One region of the Paraburkholderia sp. BGA-UO-ETr-F21 genome, then DNA from elsewhere that is predicted to be linked to it. Evidence: predicted binding sites of a transcription regulator. Region 1 holds the regulator's gene; each other region holds the start of a gene.
The links. The regulator HrcA, encoded in region 1, represses chaperone genes, less so after heat shock. The targets are predictions, from matches to a motif close to TTAGCACTCNNNNNNNNNGAGTGCTAA.

Region 1 (2,201 bases):
GGCGCAAGATGATCTGCCAGAGCAGCGCCGGAATTTCGACCACCCGCGGGTCGGACAGAAACTGCGCGAGATAGCGGCGAACCGCACGCGGCGTCGGCGCGTCGGGCGTGCCGAGATTGATCAGGAGCACGGCGACGCGGTGTGATGTGGCGTTCTGTGAAGGCCGCTCGAGGTCGAAGCGCATAGGCAGCAGAAGTAACCGGTTAGGCGGAGTGGCGGTTCAGGTGGAAACCATTATAGCGGCGTGCTTCATGTACCGGTCCGCCGGACACCCCTGGCCATTCGGCCAATTGGCAAGCCGCGCGCCGTGACGCATTATTTGCGGCAGGAACCGGCGCGGCGAGGAGTCGAAGAAAGCTATTTACTGCTGGCTGAGCGTGAGGGAAAGCAGGCGCGCGGTGATGTCCACAATCGGAATCACGCGGTTGTAGGCCATGCGGGTCGGTCCGATCACGCCCAAGGTGCCGACAATCTTGCCGTTCACCTCGTAAGGCGCGGTGACCACGCTCATTTCCTCGATCGGCACGAGATTCGACTCGCCGCCAATGAAAATCTGCACGCCCGCCGCGTGACTCGACACGTCGAGCAATTGAAGGAGACTGGTCTTTTGGTCGAACACATCGAACAGCTTGCGCAAGCGCGCCATGTCCGACGAGAGGTCGGCCACTTCGAGCAGGTTGCGCTCGCCGGAAATCAGCACGGTCTCGCCCGTGTCGGCTTCGTCGGTGCTGGCCGTGACGGCGGCGTGCATCAGCGTGGTCATGTCGCCGCGCAGTTCGTCGATTTCTTCGCGCAGGCGGCGGCGCACGTCGTCGAACGAGAGGCCCGCGAAGTGCGCGTTGATGTAGTTGGAGGCTTCGACCAGTTGCGACGGCGAGAAATCGCGCTGGGTCGCCATGATGCGGTTCTGCACATCGCCTTCCGGCGTGACGATGATCAGCAGAATGCGTTTGTCGGACAAACGCATGAACTCGATCTGCTTGAACACGTGGCTGCGCCGCGGCGTGAGCACCACGCCGGCGAACTGCGACAGGTTGGACAGCACGCTCGCCGCAGCAGCGACGACTTTCTGCGGCTCGCCCGCCTTCAGCGTGGTCTTGACGGTACGCATCACGGCTTCTTCGTCCGCGGCGGACTCCACCGTCAGCATGGTGTCCACGAACAGGCGGTAGCCGCGCGGCGTGGGAATGCGGCCCGCGGAAGTGTGCGGGCTGATCACGAGCCCCAGGTCCTCGAGGTCGGACATGACGTTGCGGATGGTGGCGGGGCTCAGTTCGAGGCCCGAATAGCGCGACAACGTGCGCGAGCCGACCGGCTGACCTTCGGCGATGTAGCGCTCGATCAGCGTTTTGAGGAGGGTTTGTGCGCGAGGATCTAGCATGACGGAAAATTTTAGCTCAATGGCACGACTACCGCGAGCGCTAGGGGCGCCCATCCCTGACGAACGCGCCACCGCTTGCCGCTGCGGCACGTTGCCTTCGGTCCGGCACATCATTGGCCGGCGTTCAGTCCGGCGCGTTGCGGAGCACCTTGCGGGCCGCCTTCCGGGCGGCCCGGCTGGCGGCACCCCGCCGCACTTTAACCGGCGCGCATGTCATCAAGGCTTCACCATTCTAACGATAATCGCGAGAGGCGCTGGCGGCCCGCGCGCGCCGGCCCGTCACCGGGTCTGTCTACGGTTCTTTTCAGGCCCTACCTATGGTGTAATGCCGGCATGCAAGTGACCAGCCAGTTCAAGACCGTCGCGCTCGTCGGGCGCAACAATACGCCGGGTATCGCCGAGCCGTTGACCGCGCTCGCCTTGTGCATCGCGAAGCGCGGCTTCGAGGTCGTGTTCGAAGCCGACACCGCTGCCGAGATCGGCGTCACCGACTACCCGGCGCTGCGTCCCGCCGAGATCGGCGCGCGCGCCGACGTGGCCGTGGTGCTGGGCGGCGACGGCACGATGCTCGGCATCGGCCGACAGCTCGCGCCGTACCGCACGCCCTTGATCGGCATCAACCATGGGCGGCTCGGCTTCATTACCGACATTCCGATCTCCGACATGCGCGAGATCGTGCCGCAAATGCTGTCCGGCAATTTCGAGCGCGAAGAACGGGTGTTGCTCGAAGCGCGCATCATGCGCGACGGCAACCCGATCTATCACGCGCTGGCCTTCAACGACGTAGTGGTCAACCGCAGCGGCTTCTCGGGCATGGCGG
Region 2 (2,201 bases), on a different contig from region 1:
GCATTCGCCGCGCCGCTGTGGATCGCATTCGCCGAGCGGTCGAGCGTGCGTGCGTTCGCCGCGACCAGTGCATCGATCGAGAGGCTGTGCGCCGCGAGGTCGCCCACCACCTGCTGCACGAAACCATCCTCGCGCGCCGAGGGCGCCGGACTATGCAGCACCGGCCGGCCGTATTGCGTCACGTAGCGCCGTGCGTCCGCGAGAATGTTTCGCACGATACCCGCCGCAACCGTTACCAGATGCAGCTGCCGCACGGCGCTGCCATGCCGGCCGGCGAGCGTCGTATAGCCGCGTGTCGCGATCTCGTGAGAAAACACCTGCACGTTGTCGAGCACGAGGCTGCCGCTCGCCGTCATGCGTTGCCCCATGCCGTCCCAGTCGTCGAGTACCTGCAATCCTTCACGCGACACGGGAATCACGATGGACACTTTTTCGTCGTTCTCGTTCTGCACGTTGATCCGCGCATAGTCGGCAAACGCGGTGCCGGTCGAGTAGTACTTTCTGCCTGTCACACGAAAGTGCTCGCCGTCGCGCACCAGCTTCGTCACGATTTCGCCCGGCCTCGCCGTCCCCAGTTCCGTGGACGCACCGCCGAAGATCGCCCCTTGCCGTATGCGCTCGATCTGCGTGTCGTTGAAGGCGGAACGCGGCGACAGCAGCAGTTGCTCGGTCTGGTCGAAGTGAATCCGCAGTGCGTGCGCGACATTCGATTCATGCGCGCCCAACGTGGCGATCACCTCGAAGAGGTCTTCCAAGGTTCCGCCCAAACCGCCCCACTCGACCGGAAAACGGAGCACGCCCAGGCCGGATTCGCGAAACAGCCTGAAGCCGTCGAATGGCAACTCGCGCCGCACCTCACGTTGCGCGGCGTCTTCGCCAATCGCCTGAGCCAGCGCGGGTAACCCGGCGAGTGCCGCGTCGAGCCTCGCACGCGCCGTGGTGTCCTGAGAGACCTGCATGCCTTGATTCCTTGTAAAAGCGCACGGATCGCATTCGATCCGACTGTTTGAGTTGGGAAGATGGACCGGCGCGCCAATAAGACATGCCGCTGTGACGGATCAGTATAGGGACGCGGCTCTCCGCACAAAACCAGCGAATCAAGCTATGGATATGCGCGATTGTGAAATGCGAATTGCGGATAAGGATTGATGAATCCGTTATTGGAGCAACGGGCGCCGCATTTCTATACTCGATCCCGGTCAGCACTCACCAACGACGAGTGCCAGAATTCAACCGTGGAAATGGAACCATGAGCCTACGTCCCTTGCATGACCGCCTGATCGTCAAGCGTCTCGACCAGGAAACCAAAACCGCTTCAGGCATTGTCATTCCGGAAAGCGCCGCGGAAAAACCCGATCAGGGCGAAGTGATCGCCATCGGACCGGGCAAGCGCGATAGCGACGGCAAACGCATCGAACCCGATCTGAAAGTCGGCGAGCGCGTGCTGTTCGGCAAATATGCCGGGCAGTCGGTCAAGGTCGACGGTAATGAACTGCTCGTGCTGCGCGAAGAAGATGTCGTCGCAGTCGTCACTCAATAACGAAGGGAGCGTCTAACCATGGCAGCAAAAGAAATCATTTTCAGCGACGTCGCCCGCTCGAGGCTGGTCGAAGGCGTCAATATTCTCGCCAATGCGGTCAAGGTCACACTGGGTCCGAAAGGCCGCAACGTGGTGCTCGAACGCAGCTTCGGCGCACCGATCGTCACCAAGGACGGTGTGTCGGTCGCGAAGGAAATCGAATTGTCGGACCGCGTGCAGAATATCGGCGCGCAGCTTGTCAAAGAAGTCGCTTCGCGCACCAGTGACGCGGCGGGCGACGGCACCACGACGGCGACTGTGCTCGCGCAAGCCATCGTGCGCGAAGGTCAGAAATACGTGGCGGCGGGCCTCAACCCGCTGGATCTGAAGCGCGGTATCGACAAGGCCGTGGTCGCCGCAATCGATGAACTGAAGAAGATCAGCAAACCGACCACGACCAGCAAGGAAATCGCGCAGGTCGCGACGATTTCGGCCAACGGCGAAGAGTCGATCGGTCAGCGTATCGCGGAAGCAATCGACCGCGTCGGCAAGGAAGGCGTCATCACCGTGGAAGACGGCAAGTCGCTCGACGACGAACTCGACGTGGTGGAAGGTCTGCAATTCGACCGTGGCTACCTGTCGCCGTATTTCATCAACGATCAGGATAAACAGGTTGCGATAC
Region 3 (2,201 bases), 130 kb from region 1:
GCCGCGGTCGAATTGCATGCCTTCGACAACGTCCAGCTCGTCTTGCAGCGACTTGCCGTCTTCGACGGTGATCACGCCTTCCTTGCCGACCTTGTCCATCGCTTCAGCGATACGATCGCCGATCGACGAGTCGCTGTTTGCCGAAATCGCGCCAACTTGTGCGATTTCCTTGTTGGTCGTGCACGGCTTGCTGATCTTGCGCAGCTCTTCGATTGCGGCCGTCACAGCCTTGTCGATACCGCGCTTCAGGTCCATCGGGTTCATGCCCGATGCAACGTACTTCATGCCTTCGCGGACGATCGACTGAGCCAGGACCGTTGCGGTCGTGGTGCCGTCACCTGCGTTGTCGCTGGTCTTGGAAGCCACTTCCTTGACCATTTGCGCGCCCATGTTCTGGAGCTTGTCTTTCAGTTCGATCTCTTTCGCGACCGACACACCGTCCTTGGTGACCGTCGGGCCGCCGAAGCTGCGTTCCAGCACAACGTTGCGACCCTTCGGGCCCAGCGTGACCTTCACAGCGTTCGCGAGGATGTTCACGCCTTCAACCATCTTGGCACGGGCGGAATCACCGAATACGACGTCTTTAGCTGCCATCTTCTAACTCCTTGAATTCTTTGGGATATGACCGGGAAAAGTAGCGGCTTGCGCTTACTTCTGCACCACGGCCATGATGTCTTCTTCGCGCATCACGAGCAGTTCGTTGCCGTCGACCTTGACGGTCTGGCCTGCGTACTTGCCGAACAGAACGCGGTCACCAACCTTCACGTCGAGTGCGATCTGGGCACCCTTATCGTCACGCTTGCCCGGGCCGACTGCCAGGATTTCGCCTTGATCCGGCTTTTCCGCTGCGGCTTCGGGGATCACGATGCCCGACGCAGTCTTGGTTTCTTGATCCAGACGTTTGACGATCACGCGATCATGCAAAGGACGAAGGTTCATACATACTCCTCTCTTGATTGAGACTGAAGAACGCTGAGAAAACCCGGCTGGCTGAGCCAACCGGCGATGTTGTTAGCACTCTCGTGCAGCGAGTGCTAATTATATGGACGGGTGGTGACAAATTCAAGAAGGGAGGGTGCGGAGATTCAGTTAACTTTGAACGCTGTTGGTTGGAGCGTGCATTCCCGAGCAGATCCGGACCACGTCTCGAGCGGCGATTTTCTGCAAAAACAGCGACTTAGGGACGAATCGGTTATCACCCATGTCGCGTGCGCAGTACAACGCAATGCGCTGACTAACTGCATTCGACCGCGCGTTACGGCGGCTTCCCTAGGGAAAGCCCTAGCCAGACCATACGCAAAGCTCCCCGCCGACACGGCAGTCGCTTCAGCCGTTCGACGCCGCAGCATTGTGACGATTGAATGGAAGGAGACGCAACATGGAAAACCTCCTGGAAAAGTGGCTGCACCTTTCCGCGCTGGCTTTGTTGCTCGCTGGCTGCGCGGCGGGCAGCAGCCCGCAAAGCGAAGCGCATCTGAGCACATCGCAGTGCCGCGACCTGGCCGCGCTCAGGAATAACGCCCCTCCGACCGCGGTGCGAAACCGCAGCGAACTGGCTGCTCTCAGGAAAGCGGGCTACGACCCGTCACCGTGGTTCGACCCGCACTACCCGGAGGATCTACAAGCGGCACAGCGCCAGGTCGATAGCTGGTTCCAGGCGGAATGCCAGCAGGCCCCGCCCGCTTGACGGCCAGTTCATTTGAGCTTTAGTTCACCCGACGCGCTTTGGCCGACCTCGCGAAGCGAAAAGTCTGCCGTTCAGGACGCTTAACGGACGTTCGCCGACGCGAGGTGGTTAGCTCACCGCAGCAGGGTCATCTGCACGACTTTAGCGATGACGAGGCAGACAGCGACAATGAGATAGCCGCGCAGCACACCCATCCAGATGCGGCTGGACAACGTCAGCCGCGGCGCCGGCAACTCGTTCAACGGTGGCATGCGCCACGTGTCACGCGCCTCCTTCGGATCGCCCGACACATCGCCGTGAGTTTCGCCATCTGCCGGCTCCTGGCGAAGCTTGCGAAACCCGGTCGTTGCGGCATAGCCCGCGATCGCAAGCAGCGTGCCCCCACCGAGCACCTCGAGGATGGTCTGGCCGGAGATATCTGGGTACATGACCGAAGCGGTGAGGATAATCGACAGCATCACCAGAACCCAGATGACGGCGCCCGTGAACAGGTTCAGCTTCCTCGAATTGACCC
Region 4 (2,201 bases), on a different contig from region 1:
TCCCGTCGATGAACTGCCGCTTCGTTTCCCGCTTGCCGTTCGTGTGAACGTAGCTCACGTTATCCGCGAGCAGAGAGTCGAGCGACTGGCCGTCGCCGTCGACCATTGCACGAAAACGCTCTCGCTCGACCGCGCGAATCGCTTCGAATATCTTTGCCACCATCGCTCAGCCCCTCGCACCGATGAGCCGAACGTGGCCACGGTCGTCAGAAGTTATATTGCAGATATAGCTGGTGGAAATTTATACCAGGATTCGGCTCTTTGATACCGCCGTTGGAAATATGCTGGAAGCGATAGCCCGCCTGATACTGCTGGCGGTTGCCGAACTGCATGCCCACACCGGCCATGTCGGCGAACTGGAACGCCGTGCCCAGCGTGAAGGTCGAAGATAGCCGAGGGCTCGAAAGCAAGCGGATGCCCGCGCCTACTTCGGCATACGGGCGGATCGGGCCCGATTCCTTGATGAAGCGGATGATCGGCGTCACGCCAACCTCGGCGATATTGTCGTGCACGTTGCCTTCGTTGGTGTGCCACCATGCCACATGCGCTTCGCCGATCAGCGAGAAATGCCAGTCGCCGATCTGCCACCAGGTCAGATCCGGATCCCAGACGATTCCCAGATCAAGTTTCTTGACGTGACGATCGCCGAGTCCACCGGCCACCTGTACGCCGAACTGGTCCGCCGAAGCCAATGCCGACATGCCCACCAGTACCGCCCCTGTCGCAATTTTTAGAGCCAGACCACGCAAACCATTCTTTTTGTTGTTCATCTAACACCCGCTCTCCGCCGAACATTGAACAATTCGTAACAGTTCTGCGTATTCTAAGGTCAATCTCGATTGAGTGGATCGTATGAAGGAATCCACTTTTTCGCAATTAGTCACTTCAAATTCAGCAAATATCGGTCACTTATCGTCTCAAATGCGCTTTGACAGGTAACTTCTACGCTCCAAACAGAGGTGCTGAAGAAGGCGTAGCATGGCTATTGGATCGTGAATTTCAATAGCGATTTGCGGAACCTAGAAGGCCCTACGCCCTCTAAGTATTAGCACTCGGTAAATCAGAGTGCTAACATCCAACGCTGGAGTCGTTACCTGAACAAGCTTTTGTCTGATTCCAAAGGAGTTTCCTACGTGAGCCATGCAATGACCCTTCCGAGTACTCTGAGCCCGTCGTCGGCTAAGGCCGCTTCGGCAGGTGCGCTGGCGCTCTCGCATTCCTCGCTGCTGCCCGGTCAACTGGGCAATATCGACGCCTACATCCAGGCCGTAAATCGGATTCCGATGCTGACGCCGGCGGAAGAACGCCAGTTCGCCACCGAATTTCGCGAGCAGGACAACCTCGAGTCCGCGCGCCGTCTCGTCCTGTCGCACCTGCGGCTGGTCGTATCGATCGCGCGCAACTATCTGGGTTATGGACTGCCGCACGCCGACCTGATCCAGGAAGGCAATATCGGCCTGATGAAGGCCGTGAAGCGCTTCGACCCGGAGCAGAACGTGCGCCTTGTGTCGTACGCCATGCACTGGATCAAGGCCGAGATCCACGAATACATTCTGCGCAACTGGCGGATGGTGAAAGTCGCCACGACCAAAGCGCAGCGCAAGCTGTTTTTCAATCTGCGCAGCCACAAGCAGGGGCTGGGCGCGTTCACGCCGGACCAGATCGACGATCTGGCCAAAGAGTTGAACGTGAAGCGCGAAGAAGTTTCCGAAATGGAAACGCGTCTGTCCGGCGGCGACATCGCGCTGGAAGGCCAGGTTGAAGACGGCGAAGAGTCGTACGCGCCGATCGCTTATCTGGCCGACTCGCATAGCGAACCGACCGCCGTGCTGGCTTCGCGTCAGCGTGACAAGCTGCAAAGCGACGGTATCGCAAGCGCGCTGGACGCACTGGACGCCCGCAGCCGCCGCATCATCGAGGCTCGCTGGCTGAAGGTGGAAGACGACGGCTCGGGTGGCTCGACGCTGCACGAACTCGCCGATGAGTTTGGCGTATCGGCCGAGCGGATTCGCCAGATCGAGGCGAGCGCAATGAAGAAGATGCGCGGTGCACTCACCGAATATGCGTAAAGCCTGAAGCGTTTCAGCATGCCGGTTCGCCCGGCGCGCGGTAGTCAACCGCTAAAGCCCCGCCCTCGCAAGACGGCGGGGCTTTTTTTCGCCCATGCCGCCGCATGCCCCCACGCGCCCGCATGCGTGGAA

Region 2: AC57B1_RS20760 (co-chaperone GroES) is a predicted target of HrcA. The motif match lies at 1,200-1,226, and genes of this name have one in related genera.
Region 3: groES (co-chaperone GroES) is a predicted target of HrcA. The motif match lies at 1,012-1,038, and genes of this name have one in related genera.
Region 4: rpoH (RNA polymerase sigma factor RpoH) is a predicted target of HrcA. The motif match lies at 1,046-1,072, and genes of this name have one in related genera.

Annotation. Positions count from the first base shown of each region.
Region 1 covers NZ_JCAQOY010000008.1:130,584-132,784, reverse strand. Annotated here, with positions in the region: gene hemH (ferrochelatase) at 1-184, opposite strand, end outside; gene hrcA (heat-inducible transcriptional repressor HrcA) at 362-1,381, opposite strand; gene AC57B1_RS07455 (NAD kinase) at 1,715-2,201, shown strand, end outside.
Region 2 covers NZ_JCAQOY010000035.1:77,867-80,067, forward strand. Annotated here, with positions in the region: gene AC57B1_RS20755 (acyl-CoA dehydrogenase family protein) at 1-959, opposite strand, end outside; gene AC57B1_RS20760 (co-chaperone GroES) at 1,250-1,540, shown strand; gene groL (chaperonin GroEL) at 1,559-2,201, shown strand, end outside.
Region 3 covers NZ_JCAQOY010000008.1:264,602-266,802, reverse strand. Annotated here, with positions in the region: gene groL (chaperonin GroEL) at 1-594, opposite strand, end outside; gene groES (co-chaperone GroES) at 649-939, opposite strand; gene AC57B1_RS08055 (hypothetical protein) at 1,379-1,687, shown strand; gene AC57B1_RS08050 (Nramp family divalent metal transporter) at 1,801-2,201, opposite strand, start outside.
Region 4 covers NZ_JCAQOY010000005.1:146,525-148,725, forward strand. Annotated here, with positions in the region: gene AC57B1_RS02125 (nuclear transport factor 2 family protein) at 1-163, opposite strand, end outside; gene AC57B1_RS02130 (acyloxyacyl hydrolase) at 207-770, opposite strand; gene rpoH (RNA polymerase sigma factor RpoH) at 1,134-2,069, shown strand.